3 regions of the Paenarthrobacter sp. JL.01a genome follow, and region 1 is predicted to be linked to each of the others. Evidence: riboswitches for the same ligand, from Rfam matches in the RefSeq annotation. Region 1 holds a riboswitch; each other region holds the start of a gene.
What was found. A riboswitch is a leader RNA that binds a small molecule or an ion and turns the genes downstream of it on or off. The one in region 1 is predicted to bind thiamine pyrophosphate.
Positions count from the first base shown of each region.

Region 2: another riboswitch for thiamine pyrophosphate. It lies ahead of thiO (glycine oxidase ThiO); the one in region 1 lies ahead of thiD (bifunctional hydroxymethylpyrimidine kinase/phosphomethylpyrimidine kinase).
Region 3: another riboswitch for thiamine pyrophosphate. It lies ahead of N5P29_RS18440 (ECF transporter S component); the one in region 1 lies ahead of thiD (bifunctional hydroxymethylpyrimidine kinase/phosphomethylpyrimidine kinase).

Region 1 covers NZ_CP104877.1:2,558,566-2,567,897, reverse strand. The annotation lists gene ileS (isoleucine--tRNA ligase) at 1-72, shown strand, start outside; gene N5P29_RS12075 (bifunctional folylpolyglutamate synthase/dihydrofolate synthase) at 76-1,437, shown strand; gene N5P29_RS12070 (DUF4233 domain-containing protein) at 1,439-1,891, shown strand; gene ndk (nucleoside-diphosphate kinase) at 1,933-2,349, shown strand; gene N5P29_RS12060 (vitamin K epoxide reductase family protein) at 2,419-3,090, opposite strand; gene N5P29_RS12055 (Rne/Rng family ribonuclease) at 3,575-6,724, shown strand; TPP riboswitch at 6,810-6,908, shown strand; gene thiD (bifunctional hydroxymethylpyrimidine kinase/phosphomethylpyrimidine kinase) at 6,899-8,437, shown strand; gene rplU (50S ribosomal protein L21) at 8,781-9,089, shown strand; gene rpmA (50S ribosomal protein L27) at 9,149-9,332, shown strand, end outside.
Region 2 covers NZ_CP104877.1:2,988,373-2,997,704, forward strand. The annotation lists gene moeB (molybdopterin-synthase adenylyltransferase MoeB) at 1-722, opposite strand, end outside; gene N5P29_RS13985 (TetR/AcrR family transcriptional regulator) at 729-1,463, shown strand; gene N5P29_RS13990 (DUF3107 domain-containing protein) at 1,514-1,738, shown strand; gene N5P29_RS13995 (hypothetical protein) at 1,773-2,075, shown strand; gene N5P29_RS14000 (thiazole synthase) at 2,152-2,949, opposite strand; gene thiS (sulfur carrier protein ThiS) at 2,953-3,189, opposite strand; gene thiO (glycine oxidase ThiO) at 3,224-4,468, opposite strand; TPP riboswitch at 4,460-4,580, opposite strand; gene thiE (thiamine phosphate synthase) at 4,608-5,291, shown strand; gene N5P29_RS14020 (RNB domain-containing ribonuclease) at 5,405-6,880, shown strand; gene N5P29_RS14025 (DEAD/DEAH box helicase) at 7,156-8,844, shown strand; gene N5P29_RS14030 (DNA-methyltransferase) at 8,853-9,332, shown strand, end outside.
Region 3 covers NZ_CP104877.1:3,881,979-3,891,310, reverse strand. The annotation lists gene N5P29_RS18465 (Na+/H+ antiporter subunit E) at 1-485, shown strand, start outside; gene N5P29_RS18460 (MrpF/PhaF family protein) at 482-760, shown strand; gene mnhG (monovalent cation/H(+) antiporter subunit G) at 750-1,139, shown strand; gene N5P29_RS18450 (DUF4235 domain-containing protein) at 1,220-1,480, opposite strand; gene N5P29_RS18445 (NUDIX hydrolase) at 1,506-2,195, opposite strand; TPP riboswitch at 2,368-2,503, shown strand; gene N5P29_RS18440 (ECF transporter S component) at 2,580-3,200, shown strand; gene N5P29_RS18435 (ABC transporter ATP-binding protein) at 3,200-4,756, shown strand; gene N5P29_RS18430 (energy-coupling factor transporter transmembrane component T family protein) at 4,753-5,547, shown strand; gene N5P29_RS18425 (GNAT family N-acetyltransferase) at 5,544-6,143, opposite strand; gene N5P29_RS18420 (penicillin acylase family protein) at 6,177-8,288, opposite strand; gene N5P29_RS18415 (siderophore-interacting protein) at 8,390-9,160, shown strand; gene N5P29_RS18410 (hypothetical protein) at 9,114-9,332, opposite strand, start outside.

The sequences.
Region 1 (9,332 bases):
ACCGTGGAACTCGACGTCCAGGTTTCGGGTGCGGGAGAACCGCAGATCACCGTAGAGAAGGCAGGGGCCTGAGCCATGACCGACGAATTCTCCGTTGAGAGCGTCTACGCCGAGCTTTTGGGCCGCGCCCCGGAAAACAAGATGGAACCGCGCCTTGCGCCGCTGTTCCGGGCCATGGATGTGCTGGGGGAGCCGAACAAGGCTTTCCCGATCATCCACATCACGGGCACGAACGGAAAAACCTCGACTGCCCGCATGATCGAGGCCGGGTTGCGCGCGCACGGTCTGAGCACGGGCCGCTACACCAGCCCGCACCTGTCCAAGGTGACCGAACGGATCAGCATCAACGGTGAACCCGTTTCTGATGACACCTTCGTGCGGATCTGGGACGAAATCCGGCCGTATCTCGAGATTGTGGACAACGAACTCGTCGCCGATGGCCAGCCCCGGTTAACCTACTTCGAGTGCGTCACCATCCTCGGCTTCGCTATTTTCGCCGACCAGCCAGTTGACGTGGCCGTGATCGAAGTCGGCCTTGGCGGCATCACCGACGCCACCAACGTCGGCGATGGACAGGTATCGGTCATCACACCGATTTCGCTGGACCACACGGACCTCCTGGGTGACACCACCGAAGACATCGCCTACGAGAAAGCCGGAATCATCAAGCCGGGAGGCTTCCTGGTAAGCGCTGCCCAGCCGGTTGACGCCGCACAGGTCCTGCTGGAAAAGGCCCGCGAAGTCGATGTGCCCTTCCGCTTCGAAGGCGTCGAATTCGGTGTCGAATCGCGCAGCGTTGCCGTGGGTGGCCAGGTTGTGACCATCCAAGGACTCGCTGGACGCTACGAAGACCTGCTGCTCCCGCTCCATGGTGCCCACCAGGCCGAGAATGCAGCTGTTGCCGTGGCTGCCTTGGAAGCCTTTTTCGGAGGCGGCGAGAAGGAACTCGACGCCGAGGTGCTTCGCGAGGCCTTCGGCACCGTGACCTCGCCCGGCCGCCTGGAAGTTGTCCGGACCGCGCCGACCATTGTGGTCGACGCAGCCCACAACCCCGACGGCATCAGGGTTTCGGCTGAGGCCATCCAGGAGGCTTTCAGCTTCAGCAAACTGGTGGTGGTGGTAGGCGTCCTGCGTGAAAAGGACGCCGAGGAAATCCTGAAAACACTCAAGGATTCACTGGGGGATCTCGCCGAGGAGTTCTGTTTCACCCAGTCCACCTCGCCACGGGCCGTTCCTGCCGCCGAACTGGCGGAGCTCGCCGTCGACCTCGGTTTCGGTGAGGAAAACGTGCACATCGCCGAGAAGCTCGATGACGCCATTGAGTGGGCCGTTGAACGTTCCGAATCGAACGACGACCTCGCAGGCGGAGTTTTGGTGACCGGTTCCATCACGGTGGTAGCGGAGGCCCGGATCCTGCTGGGAAAGGCGGGTGCCTAGCATGGCGAAAATGACCAAGGCACAGCGGGAATGGCGCCCCGGCATGCCGAAAAAGCGCCGCTCCACCAAAGTGATGTTCGCATCCACGGTGCTGCTGCTCGAAGCCTTCGTTGCGTTCTTCGGCACGCTGGCCGTGTTCGGGCTCAAGCGCGGCGAGGTCGATCCCGGCATCATCCTGGGTGTGGGCATTGCGTTGAGCGTGGTGCTGGTTCTTGCCTGCGCTGTGTTGTCCAAGCCGTGGGGCGTCGGCCTGGGGTGGGTGCTGCAGATCGTGCTCATTCTGACCGGCCTGGCAGAGCCCATGATGTTCATCGTGGGTGTCCTGTTCGCGATCTGCTGGTGGTACGGGATCCGCGCCGGCATGAGGATTGACCGCGAGGTGGCCCAGCGCGACCGCGAGCAGGCCGAATGGGACGCGGCGCACAGTGACGAAGCCGGCCCTCAAACCCCGTAAACTGGCTGGGAAACCACCTAATACATCACATTGGAGCAACTGTGAGCATTGAACGGACCCTTGTCCTGGTCAAGCCCGACGGCGTCGCCCGCAACCTGGGCGGCAGCATCCTGGCCCGCATCGAAGCCAAGGGCTACACCCTGGCCGAATTGAAGAAGGTCAACGCCACCCGCGAGCTGCTGGAGCAGCACTACGAGGAACACGTGGGCAAGCCCTTCTACGAGCCGCTGGTTGAATTCATGCTGAGCGGCCCGGTCATCGCTGCGGTTTTCGAAGGCCACCGCGTCATTGAAGGCTTCCGCTCCCTCGCCGGGACGACAGACCCGACGACGGCGGCCCCCGGAACCATCCGCGGTGACTTCGGCCGCGACTGGGGCCTGGCAGTCCAGCAGAACCTGGTCCACGGCTCCGACTCCGTTGATTCGGCAGAGCGCGAGATCAAGATCTGGTTCAACTGATCCAGCCATAGATAGCCGAAAGGTCCCGTGTTCGTTTGAACACGGGACCTTTCCTTTGGCGGCGTGGTTTTAGTAGCCCGAGGTTCCCGCGAAGACGTGGAGGAAAGCAAAGAAGATGGTGGCGATGACTGCGACGTACAGCAGCGCCACGATGATCCACCCGGAGTCACCGAGCAACTTGGCCAGTGCGGGCGGTGCCTTAATGACTCCGTGGGTGATGTTGCGGATGGTCACCCAGACGAACATGGGAATCATGACAGCCCATACCACCATGCAGAACGGGCAGAGCACGTTGATGACGTACAGGGCTTGCGACCACAGCCAGACAACGAAGGCGAAGCCCAGTGTCACGCCCGCCTGGAGCCCCAGCCAGTAGCCGCGTGAAAAGCGGGCCCCGGAGAGCAAGCCCACGGCGGTGGTGATGATGACCGCGAAGGCAACAATGCCGATAAACATATTGGGGAACCCGAAGAGCGAACTCTGCCACGTCTTCATCACGGTTCCGCAGGAAACCCACGGGTTCACATCGCACGCAGTGATGTGGTTGGGGTCCTGGAGCACCTGGAGTTTCTCCAGGACCAAGGCGCCGGACGCCAGCCATCCGATGACCCCGGTCACCAGCAGGAGCCAGGCGAAAGGCTTGTCGCGTACGGTCCTCGGCAACGTTTCCTGGTGGGTGGACGGTTGCTCCTCGGCGGTGGAGGCTTTCTTGGCCAGGTTCTCCCTGGCGGTGCTCGGCATCGCGGATCTGATCCTTTTCGACAGTGTGCCCGGCGGCCCGGGAAGTGCTCTTGGGAGGATTGTAACGCCGGAGGCTGGGCGTAGCGCCCAGCTTTTCCTCGACCAGCTTTGGCCGCCCGGTGCGACACAGCGCCCTATCGGGCAAAGTCGTACGGGTGTGAGAGAATGAAAACGGCTGGAAGCCGACCCACATTCGGATTCCGGTCCGGTGACTTGTTCCCAAGACCGCCAGCATGAGCTGGGCATGCAAGGATCACGTCGATCCTCGGTACGCCCGCCATGACAATGGACGGCACCTGGTTGTGGCAGCAGAACAACGGGTTTCAGAGCTGAGCCGCCGGTCTTCCAGGACTGCCGCACCCCAAGGATGGTGCGAACCGGAAGGCATACTATCGACTTCTGTCAACGCCTGCGGGTTTTGACAATATGTGCCCCACTGGGCGCCGGATGTGGCGGCGTCGCTGGGGCAGGAGTGTTGCCATATATGGATAATGACCAGGTTGTAGCCGTTAATGATGAGGCAGCCCCCGCGGAAACCGCGGAAGCGCCCAAGAAAACCACCAGGACCCGGCGCAAGGCTGCGCCGAAGGCAGTCGAAGAAGCAGGGACGCCCGTAGCTGAGGCTCCCGCTGCGGAAGAGGCAGCTGAAGCGACTGAGAAGCCGGTACGCCGGACCCGCGCCCGCAAAAAGGTTGAACCGGCCGAGCCGCTGCCCGGACTCGGTGACGACTCCGCCGTCGAGCAGGAAGCCACTGCCGAAAGCCAGCCCGATGCAATCGTGGAAGCTGCCCCCGAAAAGCCGGTCCGCCGTCGTCGTGCTGCCAAGCCGAAGGTAGAAGCGGAAGAGGCCCCGGTTGCGGCGGAAGTGGTCGAAGAACCTGCCGCGGAAACCACGACGCCGGATGCCGGCTCCCAGCCGGAGTCGCCTGTCGCTGAGGAAGAAGCTGTCGAGGACGCCACGCCCGCTGAAGAAGCCGCCCCTGCTGCGACGTCACTGTTCATGGAGCCCGTTTCCATCACCTCCATGATTTTCCAGGCCCCTGACCTCACCACCGTTCCGCGTGCCGCGACAGCGGAAGAGAAGGACGACGAGGCTGAAGACGACGCCGAAACCGGCGCTGAAGGCGAACTGGACGAAGGTGGCAACCGTCGTCGCCGCCGGAGCCGTGGCCGCCGTGGCCGCCGCGGGACCGAGCGCGAGAATGACAGCGAAGACAGCAGCGACTCCGGGGACGAAGAGGCTCCGGCAGCTGAAGCCCTCGAAGAGGGCGTCACGTCGCGTCGTCGTCGTCGGCGCCGCCGCGGGGATCAGGACCTTGAACTGACCGGCGGCTCGGACGACGACCCGCCCAACACGGTCACCCGTGTCCGCGCACCGCGCCCCATCACGGAAACTGCCCCCTCCAACCGGGTAGCCAGCGTCAAGGGCTCCACGCGGCTTGAGGCGAAGAAGCAGCGTCGCCGCGAGTCCCGCGAGACCGGACGCCGCCGCCAGGTGATCACGGAAGCGGAGTTCCTGGCGCGCCGCGAGTCGGTGGACCGGCAGATGATCGTCCGCCAGCGCGACGACAGAATCCAGATCGGTGTCCTTGAGGACGGCGTGCTGGCTGAGCACTTTGTGTCCAAGACGCAGCAGGACTCCCTGATCGGCAACGTGTACCTGGGCAAGGTCCAGAACGTTCTTCCGTCCATGGAAGCTGCCTTCGTGGACATCGGTCGCGGCCGCAACGCGGTCCTCTACGCCGGCGAAGTGAACTGGGACGCGGTCAACCTCGAAGGCCAGCCGCGCCGGATCGAGAACGCGCTGAAGTCCGGCGACTCCGTCCTGGTCCAGGTCACCAAGGATCCCGTGGGCCACAAGGGTGCCCGCCTCACAAGCCAGATTTCCCTCCCGGGCCGCTACTTGGTGTACGTGCCCGGTGGGTCCATGACCGGCATCTCCCGCAAGCTGCCCGACGTCGAACGCAACCGCCTCAAGCGCATCCTCAAGGACCGACTGCCGGAAAACGCCGGCGTCATTGTCCGCACCGCCGCTGAAGGTGCCTCGGAAGAAGAACTGACCCACGACATCAACCGGCTCCGCGCGCAGTGGGAAGGTATCGAAGGGCAGGCTTCCTCCACCAAGGTGCTGGCGCCGGAGCTGCTCTACGGCGAACCGGACCTTACCATCAAGGTGGTCCGCGACGTCTTCAACGAGGACTTCTCCAAGCTGATCGTCTCCGGTGACGACGCCTGGGACACCATCGAGGCCTACGTCACCTACGTTGCTCCCGACCTGGTGGGCCGGCTCGAAAAGTGGACCAAGGACCAGGACATCTTCTCCGCTTGGCGCATCGACGAGCAGATCCACAAGGCACTCGAACGCAAGGTCTTCCTGCCCTCCGGTGGTTCGCTGGTCATCGACCGCACCGAGGCCATGACCGTGGTGGACGTCAACACCGGTAAATTCACCGGCAGCGGCGGCAACCTGGAAGAGACAGTCACCAAGAACAACCTTGAAGCTGCCGAGGAAGTAGTCCGTCAACTTCGCCTGCGTGACATCGGCGGCATCATTGTCATCGACTTCATCGACATGGTCCTGGAATCCAACCGCGACCTTGTGCTGCGCCGCCTGGTTGAATGCCTGGGCCGCGACCGTACCAAGCACCAGGTTGCCGAAGTGACCTCGCTCGGTTTGGTACAGATGACACGCAAGCGCATGGGTACCGGACTCCTTGAAGTTTTCGGAGAGCAATGCGAGCACTGCGCAGGCCGGGGTGTCGTGACGCACGACGAGCCCGTGGAGCACCGCCGCGCCAACGTTGTGGCCGCCGAGCAACACCGTCCCAACACCGAGGCCCAGCAGCCTGCCGCCCGCACCGAACGCAAGCGCCGCCGCGGCAAGGGCGGAGCGCAGGGCGCTGTCGAGGCACCCGCCCAGGCCCACACGGTACCCGCCGCCCCGGCCGCACCGGTTGCACACCCGGAACCGCAGGATCCTGCGCGCCAGGCGAAAGCTGAAGCGACAAGGGCAGCCTTGGCAACCATCGCGGCGGCCGCGCATGCTGCCCACCTTCACGATGACGAAATCCACAAGGCCGAAGAGCTGGCCCGGGCTGCCGGACAGCACGACGCCGGTGCGGGACCCGTTGGCGCTGTGGCAGTGGACGCTCCGGCGGACCAGGCCGCAGAGGCCCACGAGGCTGCCGTCCGTGAAGCACGCTCCACCCCGGTGCTGCGTTTCGGCGGCGAAGAGGTTGCGTTGCCGTTCGTCGAACACCACGACGAGCCGCAGAGCTCCGAGCCCGCCATGAGCTTGGACCGTTTGGCTGAGGCGTTCTCGCACCTCGGGGCCGCTCCGGCGGCCGAGGAAGAGGGCACCCAGGAAAGTGCAGCGGCTCCGGCCGCCGCAGCCCGGGTTCCCGCGTCAGAGGAAGCTCCTTCGGCTTCGCGTGGCCGCCGGGGCCGCCGGAACCGCAGTGCCAGCAGGGCACAAGGTGCAGCCAACGAGACCAGTGTTGAGCACCACGAGGAAGCTGCTTCGGCTGCCCAGGGTTCAGCCCACGAGTCCAAGGCGCCGGCAGAACCGGTCAGAAAGCCGGCTTCAGAGGGACCCATCATCCTTGGTGTCGGCGTGCCGGCTTCCGAGCTCTGATCGACCCAGCGGTTCCAAGGGCCCTGTAATATCCGCCAAGAGCGGGCATTGCGGGGCCCTTGCCATTACCGGTGCGTTAGGCTGGGGGACTGACACGGGGTGCCAGGCGTTGGGCCGGGCTGAGATCCAGACCCGTTGAACCTGTCCGGTTAGCACCGGCGAAGGGATGTCCTCATGGCTGAGTTGTCGTATTCCTCTGTGTACCCGTTGGTGACTGACCGCAGGCAGACCCCGCGGGTACTGAGCATCGCAGGTTCCGATCCCTCCGGAGGAGCCGGAATCCAGGCAGACCTGAAGAGCATCGCCGCGCACGGCGGCTACGGAATGGCTGCCATCACTGCCCTGACTGCACAGAACACCCAGGGTGTCAGTGCGGTGCACGTACCTCCGGTGGAGTTCCTGCGGCAACAGTTGACCGCGATCAGCAGCGACATCGCCATCGATGCCGTCAAGATCGGGATGCTGGGGGACGCAGAGGTGATCGATGAAGTCCGCAGGTGGCTCGGGGAAGTGCGTCCCGCCGTCGTCGTCCTTGACCCGGTGATGGTAGCCACCAGCGGTGACCGCCTCCTGACGGAGTCGGCAGGGGACGCTCTTCGTTCCCTTCTTCCGTTGGCGGACCTCATCACGCCCAACCTGCCGGAGCTTGCCATCCTGTTGGGCGAGCCTGAGGCGCCCGATTGGGCGTCGGCCCTGGAACAAGGCAAGCGACTGGCCGCAGAGTGCGGCAACACCGTGCTGGTCAAGGGCGGGCACTTGGCGGGATCGGAGTGTCCGGACGCGTTGATCAACACCGGTGGCTTGTTGGAACAGGACATCGTGGAGGTAGCCGGTCCCCGGATTGACACAAAGAACAGCCATGGCACTGGGTGCTCGTTGTCTTCGGCGCTGGCTACGGTCCAGGTACGTACGGGTGACTGGGAAGCTTCGCTGCGAGAGGTGAAACCGTGGCTGCTCCAAGCGCTGAGGGGGTCAGCTGGGTTGGAGGTGGGCGAAGGCAACGGGCCCGTGGACCACTTCCACCACCAGCGCAAGCTCCACACCGGCGGGTTCGCTGCCACGTTGTGGAAAGAGGCCGTCCCTGAACTTGAAAGAATCCATGAGCTGAACTTCATCCAGGAACTGCAGTCCGGGCAGTTGCCTGAGACGGCGTTCAGCTACTACCTGGCACAGGACGCCATCTATTTGAATGGCTATTCCCGCGTGCTGGCCCGGGCAGGTGCCTTGGCGCCGACTGAAGAGGAACAGCTTTTCTGGGCCAAGGGCTCCCAGCAGTGCCTGGAAGTTGAATCCGAACTGCACAGGAACTGGCTGAGCACCCGTGAGGCGTCGGACGTGACCGGGCCGGTGACCAAAGCCTATGTGGACCACCTGCTGGCCGCTTCGACGTCGGGCAGCTACGCAGTGGTCCTGGCCGCGATCCTCCCTTGCTACTGGTTGTACGCGGAGGTGGGGCAAAAGCTCCACGCCGCTTTTGTGGAGGCTGGCGCGTCAGCCGCCCATCCTTACGCGGAGTGGCTGAGGGCGTATGCCGACGAGGCCTTTGCCGCCGCTACCCGCGAGGCCATCACCTTTACCGACGCAGCGGCCGTCGCAGCCTCTGATCGTGAGCGGCTGGACATGCTCGAGGCCTTCCGGCAGTCCTGCCGCTACGAGACCGCGTTCTTCGATGCTCCCCGGCTTTACGCCCTGGGCCATGCGGCAATCGGGTAGCAAGGCCGGTTTGCTCCGCGCGCCGGATCGCGTGAAGCGTTGCCGGACCTGTAGGCTGTATGGGCACGGTGCCGGGAGAGTCCGTTACGACTCGTGACGCAAGTCACGTGGCAGCCTCCGGATCCGGCCTCATTTGCAGCTGAGGGTCAAACTAGCGTAATCTTGATCTTCGGTGCTTACGCCAACACTTGGGTTATGCCCCGTGGAATTGTCCATGGGATGACTCGCGGGCTTCGAACAGGAGTCCACGGCGTTGAGGCACAGCGCGAACCCAGCCTGATTTTTCGGCTCCGGGTTCCGCACGCAAATTTAGTTATAAACGTCGAGAGAAGTGAGTACCCAAGTGGTGTACGCGATTGTCCGCGCAGGCGGCCGCCAAGAAAAAGTTTCCGTTGGAGACTACGTAACGCTGAACCGCGTCCCCGGTGGAGCCGGCAGCACGCTTGAGCTGCCCGCCTTGCTCCTGGTTGACGGCGACAAGGTCACCTCCGCTGCTGCGGAACTGGCCAACGTCAAGGTCACGGCTGAAATCCTCGAAGACCTCCGTGGTCCGAAGATCGTCATCCAGAAGTTCAAGAACAAGACCGGCTACAAGAAGCGTCAGGGTCACCGTCAGGAACTGACCAAGATCAAGATCACCAGCATCGCGTAACTTTCGTTACCGCTGTTCAGATTTTCAGTTTCCCAGAAATTTAGAGGCAGGCATTTCAGATGGCACACAAAAAAGGCGCGAGTTCCACTCGCAACGGTCGTGACTCCAACGCACAGTACCTGGGCGTCAAGCGCTTCGGTGGTCAGGTAGTTTCCGCCGGCGAGATCATCGTCCGCCAGCGTGGAACCCACTTCCACCCCGGTGCAGGCGTTGGCCGCGGTGGCGACGACACCCTGTTCGCCC
Region 2 (9,332 bases), 430 kb from region 1:
AGGGAACGCCCGACGCCGGTAATCAGCTTCACGGCTTCGGTCACCATGAGCGAACCCACCGCTGCGCACAGCATGCCAAAGACGCCGCCCTCACCGCATGACGGCACCGAACCTGCCGGAGGGGCTTCGGGGTAGAGATCCCGGTAGCTCGGGCCGTGCTTGGCCCAGAACACGCTGACCTGGCCGTCGAAGCGGAAGATGGAACCCCAGACATATGGCTTGCCGAGGATGGCAGCGGCATCGTTGACCAAATAGCGGGTGGCGAAGTTGTCCGCGCCGTCCAGGATGAGGTCGTATTGCGCGAACAGCTCCAGGGCGTTGGAAGAATCCAGCCGGAGGTTGTGGAGGACCACATTCACCAGCGGGTTCAGTTCCGCGATGGCATCACGAGCCGATTCGATCTTGGGCTTGCCCACATCCTTGACGCCGTGGATGACCTGGCGCTGCAGGTTGCTGAGGTCGACGTCGTCGTCGTCCACGATTCCCAGCGTTCCCACACCGGCTGCCGCCAGGTACAGCAACGCGGGCGAGCCCAGGCCGCCGGCGCCGATGACAAGAACCTTCGCATTCTTGAGCCTGCGTTGGCCCACGGCTCCGATTTCGGGAATGATGAGATGCCGTGAGTACCGCTCCACCTCGGCCGGCGAGAGCCCGGCGGCCGGTTCGACGAGGGGTGGCAGGACTGTGGGCGCGGCGGAATGGGCAGCAACAATTGAGGCCATACCCCAATGTATGCCTGCCGATGCCGCCGGGTCATATTACCCACCGGTAGAGTGGTCATAACTGCAAAGGAAAGGCGGCAGACTGTGGCTGACGGCACACGGGCAAACGATGAGGCACCCGCAAAGCAGGAACGGGCCGTTGCACCCCGTTCACCAAGGCTGCCCAGGGACGAGCGCCGTGCACAGCTGCTGAACGCCGCCTTGGAAGTGTTCGTTTCCAATGGATTCCATGGCGCAGCGATGGATGAAATCGCCGAAACCGCGCACGTCAGCAAACCCGTGCTGTACCAACACTTCCCGTCAAAGCGGGAACTCTACATGGCCCTGCTGGACAGCCACCTCGCCACCTTGACGGACCTGATGCTGGGTGCCCTGAACTCAACAACGGACAACAAGGAACGCGTCAAGGCGGTCATGCGCGCCTATTACCGCTTCATCGCCGACGACGACCAAGCGCACCGGCTGGTGTTTGAGTCCGACCTCATCAATGATCCCGACGTCAGCTCCCGTCTTGAGACGTTCAACAAGACCTTCGCCGACGCCGTTGCGCACGTGATCGCCGAGGACACCAAACTTCCGCCCCTCGAAGCCCAGCTCCTGGGCCGCGGCCTGGCAGGAATGGCCCAGGTCAGTGCCCGGTACTGGCTGGAAACGGACGGAAACCTTGACCTCGATGTAGCCAGTGATCTGATCTATCGTTTAGCTTGGCGCGGAATCAGTCGATTCCCCAAAGAGTCCTAGGCTACAAATAGAGGACTGACTTAATACTTGATTGGCTTGGAGGCCTTGCTGTGGAAGTAAAGATCGGCATTCAAAACGTTGGCCGTGAAATTGTGCTCGAATCCGCCCTGGATGCCGACGCCGTAGCCAAGATCGTGGCCGAAGCCGTGTCCAAGGGCTCGGAACTGCGTCTGACGGACGAGAAGGGCCGCCAGATCATCGTTCCGGGAAACGTGCTGGGCTATGTGGAGATCGGCGCCGAGGAAGTCCGCCGGGTCGGTTTCGGCGCACTCTGACACTGATCCGCCCATCTGCCGCTAAGGAGTTCCCATGCTTTCCCTCGTCATCGTGGTCCTGGTTACCGTTGCCACTGGCTTTATTGTGTGGGCCAACGACAAGCGGCACAGCAGCTATGGAATTGCGTTGCCGGCCGGTGTTTCAGCCGCGGTCGGTGCCCTGAGCTGGGTAGCTTTCATCAGCGCAGGGCTTGGGTACCAGCCGGGCGCAACTTGGATCCCATGGGTCCTGCCGATGGTGCTCGGCACCGCAGCAGCAGCGGCCGTGGTGGTCTATCTCGGACGTACACGTAACAAGCACGACACTGAGGCCCTGACCAGGGCGCTGCGTCTCTAGGCGCGAAACAGGCTCTAGGCATTAAACAAGGATGACCATCACCTCCAGGTGATGGTCATCCTTGTTTAATGCCCGGTTAGAGGAACTCCGCCCGGCCCTCCATCGCTGAGGACGCCAGGGCGTGCTCACGCCGTGGAATCCGGCCTGCCTGCTTGGCAAGCCGGCCGCCGATGACGGCGTGTTTGAAGGCCTGCCCCATCTGCACCGGGTTCTGCGCCCGGGTCACGGCCGTGGCCAGCAGCACGGCGTCACAGCCCAGCTCCATGGCGAGGGCGGCGTCGGAGGCAGTGCCGATACCGGCGTCCAGCACCACAGGGACGGAGGCACGGGACACGATGAGTTCAATGTTGTGCGGATTGAGGATGCCCAGCCCGGTTCCAATGGGCGAGCCGAGCGGCATGACGGCCGTGGCACCCAGGTTCTCCAGGCGCAGGGCCAGCACGGGATCGTCATTGGTGTAGGCGAACACCTTGAAGCCGCGGTTCACCAATTGCTCGGTGGCGTCCACCAGTTCAACAGCGTCAGGGAGCAGCGTGTGCTCGTCCGCGATGACTTCCAGCTTGACCCAGTCGGTCTCCAGCGCCTCGCGTGCCAGTTCCGCCGTCATCACGGCGTCCTTCGCCGTGAAACAGCCGGCCGTATTCGGCAGCACCCGGATGTTGTTGTCCACCAGCAGCTGGAACAGCGAACCCGTTTCAGCGGTCGAATAGCGCCGCATGGCCACGGTGGTGAGCTCGGTTCCGGATGCCAGGAGTGCGGCTCCGAGCCCGTCCAGGCTGGGCGCACCTCCGGTGCCCATGATCAGCCTGGAGCCCAGTTCGACGCCGTCAATCACCAAAGCGTCCGTGCGGATTTCCGTGTTTGCCTGCGTCATCGTTCAGCCTCCCTGTACTGCGGTCACGAGTTCGAGTTCGTCGCCTTCGGCCAGCGCGGTGACCGCCCATTGGCTCCGCGGTACCACCTCGGAGTTGCGGGCGACGGCGACACCCAGCTTCCCGCCGTCGGCCGCCTGACCCCGGTGATCCAGGGCACGGCCGGTGACGGCGGTGACCACACTGCTGACGGAGGCGCCATCGAGCACTTCGTGCACGGCGCCGTTGAGCTTGATGTTCATACTGTTTCCTTGCTGTGGAGAAAGCAACGCGGGGTCACTTATGGCCCCCTGAAGGGGTTTCCATGGGCCATAAGTGACCCCGCGTTGCATTGAAGCGGTCAGGGCGGAAGATGGACCAGCGCGGGTCGCTGGAACCGGAGATCAGTTGTCCAACGATCGCGGCGGCGACAGGAGTAAGGAGGACTCCGTGCCGGAAGAATCCCGTGGCGATCACCAGGCCTTCGACTTCCCCCGTGGAGTTGCCTACGCGACCGAGCAGCGGGGCATTGTCCGGAGTTCCGGGACGCGCCCGGGCAGTCGCCTCAAGGAGTTCCAGTTCGGCAACTGCAGGCACCAGGACCTGGGCGTCACGCAGGAGTTGGTAGACACCACCGGCAGAGACGGCGTTGGAGGTCGCAGACAAACTGTCCTCGCGTTGCGTAGCGCCGATCACCACGGTTCCGTCTTCCCTCGGAACAATGTAGACAGGCACTCCGCGGACCATGCCCCGGACCGTCGCTGTTACCAAGGGACTTAAGTGGGCGGGGACGCGCAGCCGGAGGATGTCTCCGTAGACCGGCCTGACCGGAAGGCTGAGCCCCTCAGGAAGGCCCTCCAAGTGAGTAGCTCCGAGTCCATTGGCCACGACCGTTTCGGCGGCATGGACGGTGCCGCCGTTTTCAAGCTCGACGCCGGAAACACGGTCTCCGTCCCACAGCAACCCGCGGGCGGAGGCGTCAATGGCGAACCCGTCCCTGGCCCCCTGCACCCAACTGCCATCGTTTGGTGCGTGCGCAGCCAGCCCGGCCAGCAGATGCCCGGCCAGCTTCCGTGGATCCACCTGATGATCGGCGGGAATGTCGAAGGCACAGGAAATTTGCGGGCTCAGCAGTGGTTCGCGGTTCCTTGCTTCACGCAAGGAAAGCGGTTCGACCTCCAGGCCCGCCGCGAGCTGAACCGTGCGAAGGTCTGCTAGCGCCCGGCGGTCCGCAGCGTCGGCACCCACGGCGAGGGTCGGCGTCGTGCTGTATCCAGTGGCCTCCACTGGCTGAGGTAGGCCACCCACGAACGATGGCCACAATCGGGAAGACTCGAGCATGAGCTCCAGGAGGTCTTCTTCCTGGTAATGGAGTTCGCTCACAGGTGCCAGCATGCCGGCGGCGGCGAACGTAGCGCCGCTGGCGGGCGCCGGATCGATAAGGACCACGGAGCGGCCCAGCTTCCGCACTTGATGGGCAATGCCCAGGCCGATGACGCCTCCGCCAATGACAGCGACATCTGCGTGAATGGCTTCTGCCATCTGATTCCTTCCCTACGCCGGTACTAGCCGGATCAGGTCAAGCGGTCGGCTCTTAAGCCCTCTCAGCCGGACGGTCACAATGACGGTCGTCGCGGCTCCCGCGGTACGTGCCCAGTTTAGAGGAACTACTGTGGTTTCCATGACCCAGCATGAATCCCTCGCCTCGGCCCGCCTCTACCTGTGCACTGACGCGCGCAAACGACAAGGCGATTTTGAAGACTTCGTGGATGCAGCCTTCCAGGGCGGCGTGGACATCATCCAGCTCCGCGACAAGACGATCGAAGCGGCCGAGGAGTTGGAGTTGCTGGCCGTCCTGCGCAGCGTCGCGGAACGGCATGGGCGGCTGTGGGCAGTGAACGACCGGGCCGATATCGCCAGTGTTTCCGGGGCTCCGGTGTTCCATGTGGGCCAAAAGGACCTGCCTCTTGAGATCGCCCGCACCTTCCTCCCCGCCCCTGCCGTCATTGGCTTGTCCACCCACACTCCCGAGCAGGTCAATGCGGCCATCACGGCCTCACCGGGCGACGCGGGACTGGATTACTTCTGTGTCGGCCCCGTGTGGGCGACCCCCACCAAGCCCGGCCGTGAAGCCGTGGGAACCGGCTTGGTCACATATGCCGCAGAGGCGATCAGGCGCGCGGAGGAGACCACCGGCGGGGCCGTTGATTTGCCCTGGTTCGCAATCGGGGGAATCGACCTCGGCAACGTCGAAGAAGTAGTTGCCGCCGGAGCCAGCCGCATCGTCGTCGTCCGCGCCATTACCGAAGCGGAAGACCCGACGGCGGCAGCCAAGTCGCTGCTCGAAGCCCTCGACGCCGCTTAGCGGCAGCTCAGCAGGGTACCGCCGGCAACACGCCCGCGGCCGCTTGGCGGCTGCGGGCTTTTTGCCGGTGGGCGTCCAAGACTATCGGCCTGTTTCGGGCTACGCTGATTTTCGTGTCACATCACCGGATAGCGCCCAACGTCGACGATTCATCGGACCAGCTCGCCGCAGCCCTCGCGGCCCTGAGGACGGAGCTGGAGCTGCCCGGCGAGTACCCAGTTGAGGCCGTGCAGGAGGCGCGCGACGCCGTCGAATCCCTTCACCTTCCCGACCGGGACCTGAAGGACATTCCGTTCGTGACGATCGACCCTGCGACGTCCACCGACCTCGACCAGGCCCTGTTCATTGAGCGTGCCGCCGAAGGGTACAAAGTCCTTTACGCGATCGCCGATGTTCCATCCTTCGTGGCTCCCGGAGGGGCCTTGGATGCGGAAACGAGGCATAGGGGCCAAACTCTTTACGCTCCAGACGGGCGTATTCCCCTACACCCCGAGATCATCAGCGAGAACGCCGGAAGCCTGCTGGCCAACCAGGACTGCGGGGCCTTCGTCTGGGACTTCGACCTGGATGCAAGGGCGGAAGTGGTGAACGTTTCCGTTGCGCGTGCCACGGTCCGCAGCCGCGCCAAACTCAGTTACGCCGGCGCCCAGCAACAGATCGACGACGGAACGGCGCCGCCCGTACTTGAGCTCCTCAAGGAAGTTGGACTCAAAAGGGTCGAGTTGGAGCGGCTTCGCGGTGGGGCAAGCCTCAATATGCCCGAGCAGGAAATCGTCCAGGTGACCGACGGCGGGTACCGCATCATCGCAGCGCCCTCACTGCCGGTGGAGGACTGGAATGCGCAGATCTCCCTCATGACAGGGATGGCAGCGGCCCAGCTCATGCTCGATGGCAAGATCGGCATCCTGCGGACCATGCCTGCCCCCGATGAAAGATCACTGCAGCACTTCAGGCGGCAAACTGCAGCCCTGGGCAAGCCCTGGGACGGCAAGGTCTCCTACGGTGAGTATCTGCGGACACTGGACGCTTCCGATCCGAAACAGCTGGCCATCCTGCACTCCGCCGGGACGCTGTTCCGGGGCGCCGGCTATACGCCTTTTGATGGCGAAGTCCCCGAAACGGTGATCCAGGCAGCCATCGGTGCCCCCTACGCCCACACCACCGCTCCGCTGAGGCGGCTCATCGACCGCTTTGTCCTGGTGATCTGCGAAGCACTGTGCAACAACAAGGAAATCCCCCGCTGGGCGCGCGAGGCCCTGCCGTCCTTGCCCGAGATCATGGGCGCTTCCGATCAATTGGCAGGGCGGTTGGAACGTGCGGCACTGGACACGGTGGAGGCCGCGCTGGTGGCGGGACATGTGGGCCAGGAGTTCGACGCCGTGGTGATCTCCGGCTCCAAGCCATCGAACGGGAACGGCAATAACAGCAACGGCAACGGCAACGGCGGCCCCTACGGCGTGGTGCAGATCGCTGAGCCCGCTGTCACGGCACGGTGTGACGGGGAACTGGAGTCCGGCACCAAGGTCAGGGTCCGCCTCGTGAAAGCGGAAATTGCCACCCGGGAGATCAGGTTTGAGCTCCTGGACTGACGCGCTCTGCCGCACGATCCGGGCTTTATGGCTCCCAGAGGATAGACTGGGTGTGTAGTAATGGATGCCCGGTCGTTGATTCAGTTAATTTTTGAACTCAACAAGCCCGCCCCTACGCGATCTTGAGATGTACCAACTGGTCACCAGTGCCAGTACTTAGATAGCCCGCGATCGGCTTCCACTGGACTTGCTTGCGCGCCCGTTCTGCTCCGGTACGGCTATGCCGTCCCGTTGAGCATGCAGCGCCAATGCCCAAATGAATAAGGAAACTCCCTGTGAGTGAATTGCACATCCATGAAGTCCTGACGGACTCCACCGGAACTGAAACCATCGAACCCGAGGAAACGATCATCTCGGATGAGACGCCCCACGAGATCGAAGAGAAGTCGTTTGCGGACTACAACGTCCGTGCCGACATCGTCGAATCACTGGCTGACGCCGGGATTACCCACCCCTTCCCCATCCAGGCGATGACCCTTCCCGTCGCTTTGAGCGGCCACGACATCATCGGCCAGGCCAAGACGGGTACCGGCAAGACACTTGGCTTCGGCATTCCCGCGTTGCAGCGCGTCATCGGCAGGGACGATGCCGGCTACGAGAAACTCGCTGTCCCCGGCGCCCCGCAGGCCTTGGTCATCGTCCCCACCCGTGAACTTGCCGTGCAGGTGGCCAACGACCTCCAGGCTGCGTCCCGGAAGCGCAATGCGCGCATTGCCACCATTTACGGCGGCCGTGCCTACGAGCCCCAGATCGAAGCCCTGCAGAAGGGCGTCGAAATCGTCGTTGGCACCCCCGGCCGCTTGATCGACCTCTACAAGCAGAAGCACCTGAGCTTGAAGAACGTCAAGATGGTCATCCTTGATGAGGCCGACGAAATGCTGGATCTCGGCTTCCTTCCCGACGTCGAGACCCTGATTGCCGGCACTCCCGCAGTACGCCAGACCCTCTTGTTCTCGGCCACCATGCCTGGACCGGTCATCGCCATGGCACGCCGCTACATGACGCAGCCCACCCACATCCGGGCCGCCGACCCGAACGATGAAGGCCTGACCAAGCGCGACATCCGCCAGCTCATCTACCGTGCACACAGCATGGACAAGACCGAAGTTGTGGCCCGCATCCTCCAAGCCAAGGGCCGCGGACGCACCGTAATCTTCACCAAGACCAAGCGCACCGCTGCAAAGGTTGCCGAAGAACTGGTGGACCGTGGCTTCGCCGCCGCTGCCATCCACGGTGACCTGGGACAGGGCGCCCGCGAACAGGCCCTGCGTGCCTTCCGCAACAACAAGGTGGACGTTCTGGTGGCGACCGACGTCGCCGCCCGCGGTATCGACGTCGAGGACGTCACCCACGTCATCAACTACCAATGCGTCGAGGACGAGAAGATCTACCTGCACCGTGTTGGCCGTACCGGCCGTGCAGGCAACAAGGGCACTGCCGTGACTTTCGTTGACTGGGATGATGTCCCGCGCTGGGCCCTGATCAACAAGGCTCTTGGACTTAACGTTCCGGAACCTGTCGAGACCTACTCGTCATCACCGCACCTCTACACCGACCTCGACATCCCCGAGGGCACCAAGGGCCGCCTGCCCCGTAACAAGCGTGTCCTCGCCGGCGTCGAGGCCGAGGTCCTGGAGGACCTGGGCGAGACCGGCAAGAAGAACTCACGCTCCGGCGGTTCCGGCCGCGACGGCGGCCGTGACGGCAAGCGCGACGGCGGCCGCGGCCGCAAGTCCACCGACTCGGGCGAAAGCAAGGGCGACGGCGGACGCAACCGGACGCGTCGCCGTCGTACCTCTGAAGGCGAAGCAGCTCCGGCCGCAGGTGCCACGGAATCCCGCACTGCGACCGCGGGCAATGCCGAAAAGCCCGCACGCGCACGTCGTACCCGTACGCGCCGCCGCAATGGCGAAGTTGTTTCAGGCGAGTCGGCTTCGGCCCAGCCGGGCAACGCCGAGGCCTAAAACCTTCAATGGCTGAAACTGTTTGGGCGCCGGACGGCGGCAACATGGTGGTGCACGCGGATAACGCGGAATTCCTTCCAACGCTGCCGGACGGCGCCTTCACACTCATTTACGTGGACCCGCCCTTCAACACGGGCCGGGTCCAGCGGCGCCAGGAGACCCGCATGGTCCGCAACGCCGACGGCGACGGCGACCGCGTGGGGTTCAAGGGCCGCTCCTATGACACCATCAAGGGTGCCCTGCACAGCTACGACGACGCTTTCAGCGACTACTGGTCCTTCCTCGAGCCCAAGCTCGTGGAAGCGTGGCGGCTGCTGGCCGACGACGGCACCTTGTACCTGCACCTCGATTACCGCGAGGTCCACTACGCCAAAGTGATGCTGGACGCGATCTTCGGCAGGGAGTGCTTCCTGAACGAGATCATCTGGGCCTATGACTACGGCGCCCGGGCCAAGAACCGCTGGCCCACCAAGCACGACAACATCCTT
Region 3 (9,332 bases), 1.3 Mb from region 1:
ACTTCAGTCCCGGAAACCTGCTCTTCGGCGCCCTCATCGCCGTACTTGTCGCCAAGTTCTTCTACCTTCCGCCTGTTGAACTCAGCGGCAGGTTCAACATCCTGCGTGCCATTCCGTTCGCCGTGGTCTTCCTTGTGAAAGTGGTGGCAGCGAGCTTCCTGGTCCTGTACCTGGCGGTGGTCAAGGGCCCCAAGGTCCGCAGCGCCGTCGTCGCTGTTCCCCTGCGGAGCCATTCGGATCTCATGGTGACTGCCACGGGCCATGTCATATCGTTGATCCCCGGGTCCCTTGTGGTGGAGGTGGACCGTTCCACGTCCACCCTGTACCTGCACGCAATGAACATTTACGGGGAAGCGGACATCGCCAAGATACGCCAGGAAACACAGAACATTGAGGCCGGGCTGATCCGCATCATGGGCACGCGGGAAGAGGTCGAGGCACTCAAAGCGGAACCTCGTGCCGGCCTGGAAGGGGCAGCGCTGTGAAGGAATTTGTCTTGGTGGCGACGGCGGTGATCCTCAGCCTCGCAGCTGCGGGCGCGATCATCCGCATCGCGATCGGCCCGTCCTTGCTGGACCGCGTCCTTGCCTCCGACGTCCTGCTGGCCATCGTGGGCGCAGCCCTTGCCGTGGACATGGCAGTTAACCGGCACCTCAACAACCTGATGTTGCTGGTGGCCCTTGCGATCATCGGATTCATCGGTTCGGTGACGGTTGCCCGCTTTGTGGCCGAGAGGAGGGAACAGAGCAATGAATCCTGATGCCTCCGGAGTGGACCTCGTCATCGATGCCGTCACCGTGGTGTTCCTGATTGTCGGCACGTTGATGTCCCTTGGCGCGGCGATCGGCTTGCTGCGGTTTCCGGACCTGATGAGCCGCATGCACGCAGCCACCAAACCGCAGGTGCTTGGCCTGTTCCTGATGCTCTCAGCCATCGGCCTGCAAATGCGCACGTGGTGGGTGTGGCCGATCCTGGTGGTGGCGTGGATCTTCCAGCTGCTCACGGCACCGGTCTCGGCACACATGGTGGGCCGCTCCGCCTACCGGACCAAGCACGGACACCGCGAGAAGCTCACCAAGGACGAACTCGAAGCCGTGGTCCAGAGGGCTGCCGCCGGCCGGGAGCCCCTGGAACCTTAAAGCAACGCGGGGTCACTTATGGCCCATCCCAAGGGGGTTTAAGGGCCATAAGTGACCCCGCGTTGCTTCTGTAGGCGGGCTTAGACGATGTCGGCGCTCTTGGCGAAGCGGGCGATGGCCTGTTGCGTGCCCCGGCTGGCAAGGACCTGGATGACCGTGCTCACGAAGGCGGAAATAAGGGCGAAGGTCAGGGCCGAGCGGAGGCTCGTCTCCATGTCGTCGTTGCCTGTGGGTGGCTTGCTTCCCGTGGCCTTTTCCCAGCCTTTGTTGACGAGTTTGGTACCGACAAAGCCTGCGCCGAGGCTGATCCCGGCGCCCAACAGCTTGAAAAAGAGGTTCATGCCCCCAGCCTAGCTGTACGGCAGGCTACCTGCGGTTCTCCCGTTCCTTGAGAAACGCAGTCAAGGATCCCACCGGGGCCAGCACAGGCACCACCGGGTGTTCGGCCGACCAAACGGCGTCCACGGAGTCGAAGGCCGTGATTTCCTTGAGCAGGTAATACGTGGGCGGCATCAACTTGAGCCTGCCTTCGGCTTCGGCAGCCAGGATCCCGCTGACAGGCATCCACAATGATTGCCAAGCCTCCGTGGTTTGGTGCCGGGGCTGTGCCTCCGGTGCTGGCTTGGCGATGTAGAAGTAGGTATCAAAACGCTTGGGCATGTCGACGGGGGTGATCCAGTTGGCCCACGGGCGCAGGGCTGCGGCCTCGATGGCAAGACCCGCCTCTTCCTGGACTTCGCGGATGGCTGCCGCCAGGACAGCTCCCGCGGCCTTCTGTGCCTGGGCTGGATCCGAGGAAATCGAACTCTGCCCCCAAGCGGCAGCGTGGCTGTGGAGAAGTTCCGCCGGGTAATCCCATCCGGCTTGATCCGCGGCATCCACCCGGCCGCCCGGGAACACCACCATCCCCGCTGCGAAATCCATGGTGTTCACCCGGTGCTGGACGAACGCCTCAAGCCCGGAGGGGGCATCGCGGAGCAGGATCACGCTGGCTGCGAGGCGTGGCTCGGACACTGGCGTGGTGTCGGGAAGGCTGGAACCGGGAACATCCGTCATGAAGTCATTCTTGCAGGTGCGTTGCTGGGCCTGCTCTGCGTGCTACGAGCGAGGAATGGGGCGCAGAGCGGGCCTCGCAACGGCAAGGGCGGAATATGACCTGCCTACCCCGCCTGGCCCGGCCTCCCAAGCACGCCAAGGTGTAAACTGAACCAGCCCATCAGGGCAGATTTGATAACGACAGGGGAGCGCCGCCGTCGAATCCTGCACCACGCAGGAGACGCGAGGGCGCTGAGAGTGCGGACAGCCGCAGACCCTCGAACCTGATCCGGTTAGTACCGGCGCAAGGGAGTCGAGCTTCTCAGAGTGTCCGGGTCCGGACGGCGCACGCCGGCCGGAAGCCGGGGAGCACTTTCCCCTCCTGTAACCTCAGGAGGCAGAAAAATGACCACGGTAAACGTGAAGAAGACCAGTTATAACTGGCGTGTTGTAGATATCGTGGTGGCAGCCCTTATCGCCATCGCCGGCGGCGTGATCTTCTGGGCCTGGTCCCAGGGCGCCGCACTGGTATCCATCCCCATGAACGCGGCCTACCCACCGCTGACCGGCCTGATCGCCGGCGGCTGGATGATCCCCGCGGTCCTGGGCATGCTCATCATCCGCAAGCCCGGCGCAGCCCTGTTCTGCGAGGCTGTGGCCGCCACCGGCGAACTCATCATGGGTTCGCAGTACGGCACCACGGTGCTCATCTCCGGCATCCTGCAGGGCTTGGGAGCCGAACTCATCTTCGCTGCGTTCCGCTACAAGAAGTTCAACCTGCCCACCTCGCTCCTCGCAGGCGCAGGCGCGGGTCTCTTCTGCGGCCTCAACGACTCCTTCCTCCCGTGGGGCTGGAACATCGCCTATGAGGCCATCGACAAGCTCACCTACATCGCATTCTGCACGCTTTCCGGCGCCATCATCGCAGGGGCCCTTTCCTGGGTGGCCACCCGCGGTTTGGCCAAGACGGGCGTCCTGAGCTCCTTCGCCTCGCGCAAGGCCGCTTCGGAGCCAGTCTTCAGCTGATGCCCGCCACACACAGCGGTTCGATGATGCCTGCCGCCATTTCCGCCGCGGGGTGGGGATGGCGGCATGCCGGCCGTTCCACCCCCGCCATCCAGGGCCTGGACCTCCGGATTGAACCGGGGGAGCGGGTCCTGCTGCTGGGTCCTTCGGGGGCCGGCAAGTCCACGCTCCTGCACGCCCTGGCCGGGGTGCTGGGTGATGAGGAAGACGACTCGGACGAGACCGGCTCGCTGCTGATCGACGGCGTCGCGCCCCGCGAGTCCCGTGGCCGGGCGGGACTGATGCAGCAGGACCCCGAAACCCAGGTGATCCTCTCGCGCGTGGGCGACGACGTCGCCTTCGGTGCGGAGAACCTGGCCGTGCCCCGGGACGAGATTTGGTCCCGCGTGCATGAAGCGCTCGACGACGTCGGCTTGCGTACCGCTGCGGGCGGCGGTTTGGCGCTGGACCACCCGACGGCGGCACTTTCCGGAGGCCAGAAGCAGCGGCTTGCGCTGGCGGGCATTTTGGCGATGCGGCCCGGGCTGATCCTGCTTGACGAACCCACGGCCAACCTCGATCCCGCAGGTGTCCTGGAGGTCCGGGACGCAGTGCGGCGCTGCCTGGACAAGACGGGCGCCACGCTGGTGGTCGTGGAACACAGGGTGTCCGTATGGAAGGACCTGGTGGACCGGATCGTGGTCCTGCAGCCCGGTTCTGCCGGTGGTGGAACGCTGCTGGACGGACCACCGGACCAGGTTCTCGCCGAGGCACGGTCGATGCTGATGGCAGCCGGCGTGTGGGTCCCGGGTTACGTCCCTTCGACGCGGGCGCGGAGCCAGGCGGACGGCCCCAACCAGCTGCTCCTCGCAGCCCAGGACCTGGCCGTTTCACGGGAAAAGCCCAAGCGGAAGGGCTTCAGGACCATACCGCCCGTTCCCGCGCAGAAAGACATCACCGCCCAGGTCAGGGCAGGCCAGGCGTTGACCATTACTGGGCCGAACGGTGCCGGCAAATCGACCTTTGCGCTCACGTTGGCCGGCCTTCTGGTGCCGGTGGGCGGCACCGTGAGTGCCGCCGTCGAGCTTTCAGAGGGAGCGGGCATTGACCCGTACAAGTGGAAAGCCGATCAGCTGATCTCGCGAATCGGGACAGTTTTCCAGGAGCCGGAGCACCAATTCGTCACCGGCAAAGTCCTGGACGAGCTCATGTTCGGCCCCAAGCACCTCGGCCACGGGGAAGAGCGCGTTGACGAACTCGTGGAGCGGTTGAGGCTGGGCCATTTGGTGGACGCGAATCCCTACACCTTGTCCGGCGGGGAGAAGCGGAGGCTTTCGGTAGCTACCGTGCTGGCGGCCCACCCCAAGGTGCTGGTCCTGGATGAGCCCACGTTTGGCCAGGACGCCAATACCTGGGCTGAGCTGGCGTCGTTCCTTTCGGAGCTGCTCGATGCCGGGACGGCCGTCGTGTCGGTGACCCACGACCAGGAGTTCAGTGCGGTCCTGGGCGGCACGGAACTGCGGCTGGGGCCGGTAGCGCAGGGCGAAACCGCGCATCAGGAAGCGGGCGCCGCATGAGGGACGCATTGAACCTGCGCGGTAACCACGCACTCCTGACCCGCGCGAACCCCTTGGCCAAGTTCGTGGCGGTCTTCCTCATCTCGCTGGTCCTGGCGCTGTCCATCGACTGGGTTTCGGCATCCACAGCGCTGGTTGCGGAACTGGCGCTCTTCCCGTTGGCGGGTCTCACGCTGCGGCTGTTGTGGCTTCGCGCGTGGCCGTTGATCATCGCGGCGGTCATCGGCGGCTGGAGTACCCCCATTGTGGCCGCTGACAGCGGCGCTGTACTGCTCGACGTCGGACTCTGGTCCATCAGCGAAGGTTCCCTTCAGCTGGGGCTGGGTTTCATGCTGCGCGGTTTGGCGATCGCCCTCCCGGCGATCCTGTTGATGTCGTGCACAGACCCGACCGACCTTGCCGACGCCTTGGCCCAGAAAGCGAAGCTGCCGCACCGCTTTGTCCTTGGTTCCCTTGCTGCCATGCGGCTGGTGGGGCTCATGGCGGAGGAATGGCAGACCATCGGAATGGCCCGTCGCGCCCGCGGCGTCGGCTCGCAGGGCAGTCCGTTGCAGAGGCTCAAGGCGACGCTGGGGCAGAGTTTCGGTTTGCTGGTCCAGGCTGTCCGCCGTGCTTCGAGGTTGGCCGTGACCATGGAAGCGCGTGGCTTCGGCGGCGGCCAACGGACCTGGGCGCGCGAATCCACGTATTCACTCCTGGACGTGTGGGTGGTCCTTGGTGGCGTGCTGGTTGCCGCAGCCGCGGTGCTCACCGCCGTGGGCGCAGGGACGTGGAGTTTTGTCTGGCGCTAGCGGGCCGGCAGCTCCTGGATATCCTCAAAATCGGCCCGCGTGAGGAACCCCAGCTGGGCTTCCTTTTCCTCCAGCTGGATGATGGGGCCCAGCTCGAAACATGTCGCTTCCAGCCGGCGCAGGGCTTTTGCGTTGCGTGAGTCCGGCTCCACGATGATCCGGTCCTTGCCGGGGAGCGAGAACATGTACCTGATGAGGGCGGTTGCAAGGCGGGGTGTGAAGTGCGGAATGGGCCGGGTTGCCGGTGCCAGCAGCAGGTGCATTCCGATGTCCTCGGCCCGGGCCGGATAGGCCTCTCCCACAGGGTCGTGCAACGGCTCATAGGTCTGGAACAGTGCCAGAGGTTCGCCATCGAGGATCACCAGGAACGCGTGGTGGGTGTCCAAGGAGTCCAGGAATTCGTAGATCTCCAGTACTTCCTCGCGGGATTTCTCTGTCATTCCCCAGAACCTGGCCCTGGGCTGCGAGACCCATTCGTGGATGAGGCCGATGTCCTCGGCCGGTACGAGGGGAATGATCCTGAGCGAGCCCCAGCCGTCCAGGCGCTCGGAGTAGACAGTGGTGCGGGCAGCAAAATCCTGGGCAGTGGTGGTCATGGCTTCCTTCGGTTGGTGCGGCTGGTGCCGGTGTCAGTGGGTGTCTTTGGCCAGAACGGACCAGTCGGTGGTCACACGGACCACCCGGCCGTCGGTCCACAGCGGGAGCTGGTCTGCGAAGTGCCTGTCGCCGGGTGCTCCCGAGGCACCGAAGGGCACGATCCATCGGCTGCCGGCCCGATCGCCCAGGTCCCAGACATAGCGGGCCACAGGACCCCTGAAACTTCGGTCCTCCACTCCGGGGAGGCTTTCGGTGCTCAGCACGCAACCGGTATCTCCACCCAGGGCCACCGTGGGCACCGTTGCTGCAAGAGCCTCGGGCAGGACGTGGACGGGCAACAGCCTGTGTCGATCGCCCCACGAAGCTCCATCCCGCAAGGCCTCTTCCAGTGCTGTGTCCTCCAACGCCGTCACGGCTTCCGTCATCACGTCGATGCCCAGTTCCTGGGCCCGGGCCAGCAGCGTTTCCAGTGCAAAGCCGATGCGCGATGCCACAGACAACCAGGGCCCGAACAACGGGGAGTATCCGCTGGGCGTGTTCAACGGAGCCAGGGCCGCATGCCCGTGGAAGCGACGGACCAAAGAACCACGCCAGGCTGCGAAGAGCGCCGCTTCGTGGCTGTCCGCGTCCATCCGGCCATCCCAGGCCATCAGCTGTGATCTCGCGTCTTTTGCCTTCGGGGAGAGCGCGCCGGGGTGCAGCCCGCTGAGAATCTTCCGGAATACTGGCCAAGGGCCCAGCAGCGTGTCAGTGTGGATGGCCTGCATATCGTCCACTGTCAACGTCCCCGCGGGCGCGGACTCCAACAAGTGCCGGATGCGCCTGGCACGGTGGGCAGGCGCGAACTCCATCGCGGTGGCTTCCCCGCCGCCGGCTGCCCGGTCGTTCGCGCTCACGGCAAACCGCTGGACCTCGGTCCGGGGCAACGCTGCATAGTGCCCCTCCCACGCGTGGCGGCCCGATGGGGCGGGTGCAGGCAAGCGGCGGTTTGCAGGGTTGCGCTGAGGAACAAGCCCGGCCACGAAATGCCGTACCGCACCGGACGAATCGGCGGCAACCACGCTGTTGACGGGCTCCACCCAGGCATCGAAGGCAGCCTCGACATCGGCGACGCTCCGGCTCCGCAGCAGCGGCAGGAGCGCCTCGAAACCCAGCCGCCCCTCAACCCGCGCCGGGAAGCGCAAACTCAGGGCGCCGCCGTCGGGCGTTTCAGAGATGACTGGACCGCGGGCAGTCTCGATGATTTCGACCGTAACGGCGTCGCCGCCGCGTACCCTGACGGTTTCGGAACTGACGACGGCGGTTTCCCAGCCTTCCGGGCCGCGGGCCTCGACGTGTTCGCCGTCGGCGTCCCGGATCCTGCGGAGTTCCTCCACGTAGAGGTCCTGGTAATCGGCCATGGCGTTGGTGACGGCCCAAGCAGTGTGGCCGGTGTGGGCGAAGTGCGGCAAGCCCGGGACGCCGGGGAACGCGAAGCCCACGACGTCGAATTCCGGGCACGCTAGCCGCACCTGCTGGTACACGCCGGGCAGTTCCATGAGGCGGTGGGGATCTCCGGCGATCAACGGCTGCCCGCTCGCCGTCGTGGAACCGTGGGCGGCCCAGGCGTTGCTGCCGGACCAGACCGGGGCTTCGATGCTGAACAGGTCGACGACATTTTCACCGAGGGTCCGGGCGACGTGGGACCGAAACATCTTGTTGGGGAACGTCGAGAAGAGGATGTGGTGCACCAGGAAGACACCCAACGGGGTCCACGGTAGCCACGGCTCGGGGGCGCAGCGGGCTTCGTCGAACTCCCGGCCGCGGCGAAGCCCGTCGTCGAGGGCCTGGTTGATGCCGGCTACGTACTGGGCACACCAGCGCTGGGTCTGGTGGGGGAGGTTGTCGAAGCAGCGGCGTGCTGTGTCATTGAGCCGGGCCTGCCGGGCAAAGCGGTCCCAGACCACGGCGTCGGGGCCCAGCACTTCGGCGGTGCGGCCTTCTGATCGCCAGCGTTCCAGCTCGATCTGCCACGAGCGGTCCGTCGCCGCGTTCCGCCCCTGAAGGAAGGCGAGTTCATCCGCCGATTCAGCCCACAGATGCGGAATGCCCCAGTTGTCCCGGTAGCTTCCGGGACCACCTGCCGGGGCGGAGGGTGGCGTCATGTTCTCTGGCTGCTTTCGGGCTTAGGTTAGGCTTACTTAAGTTCAAGATAGGTGGCATCGGCCGCGCACACAAATTGTGGCCGTTCGTGAAGGGATGCTTTTTGAAGCGCAATTGGGAAGGCGTCGTCCTCAAGGTTATGGGTGCCAAGGACTTCACCTTGAAGGTGACCGGCCGGGAAGAGATCACGCCGGATTTCCTCCGCGTGCACGTTCGCGACGGCGGACTCTTGAAGGCCAGCGGCCTGCACCCCACCATGTGGATCCGGCTGTGGTTCGACGATTGCGGCAAGGCCCACCAACGCGCCTACACCTTGGTGGACGCGGATCCGGTGGCCGGAACGTTCAGCATGGACTTCGCGATGCATAGCGGGGTGGCGGCTGACTGGGCGCGCACTGCCCAAGCCGGCGACACCATCGATGCCACCGTCCAAGGCAGCTCGTTCAGCTTTCCGCAGCCCGCGCCGCGCCGCATCTGGGTAGTGGGTGACCCTGCGTCCATTCCCGCCATCAACTCACTGCTGGACGTGCGGGGAGAGGTCCCGGTCACCGCCTGGCTTGAATACCAGCACGACGCCGACCCCTCCCTTGAGGTGCGGGCGTCGGATTCCGATGTGGTCACCTGGATTCCGCGCAAACGCGACGGGGCGGCCCTGGTTGAGGAGGTGTGTGGTTCGCTGACGTCCGGTTCCGTGGCCGTGGCGGAAGACTTCTTCTGGATCGCGTGCGAAGCGTCAAGTACCCGGGCAATCGTCAAGCATCTGCGGAAGGTCTTGGGCGTGGACAAGCACCGGATTGATGCGTTGGGCTACTGGCGGGCCCAGGTCCTTACTCGCGCCAGTTCAGGAAGCCCTTTTTGCCTTCAGGAGGGGTGAGCACCACATCCCGGCCATACTTCTTCTTCGCGTCGGCTCCGAAAAACGCATCCGGGACTATGCGGACTGCCTTGGCCACTTTACCGCCCTTCAGGAACACGAACAGCGCCGGTGATGCGGTGTAGCGGTTCTCCTTGGTGAGGGGTTCGCCGAAGGCGTCCTCGATGTCCTT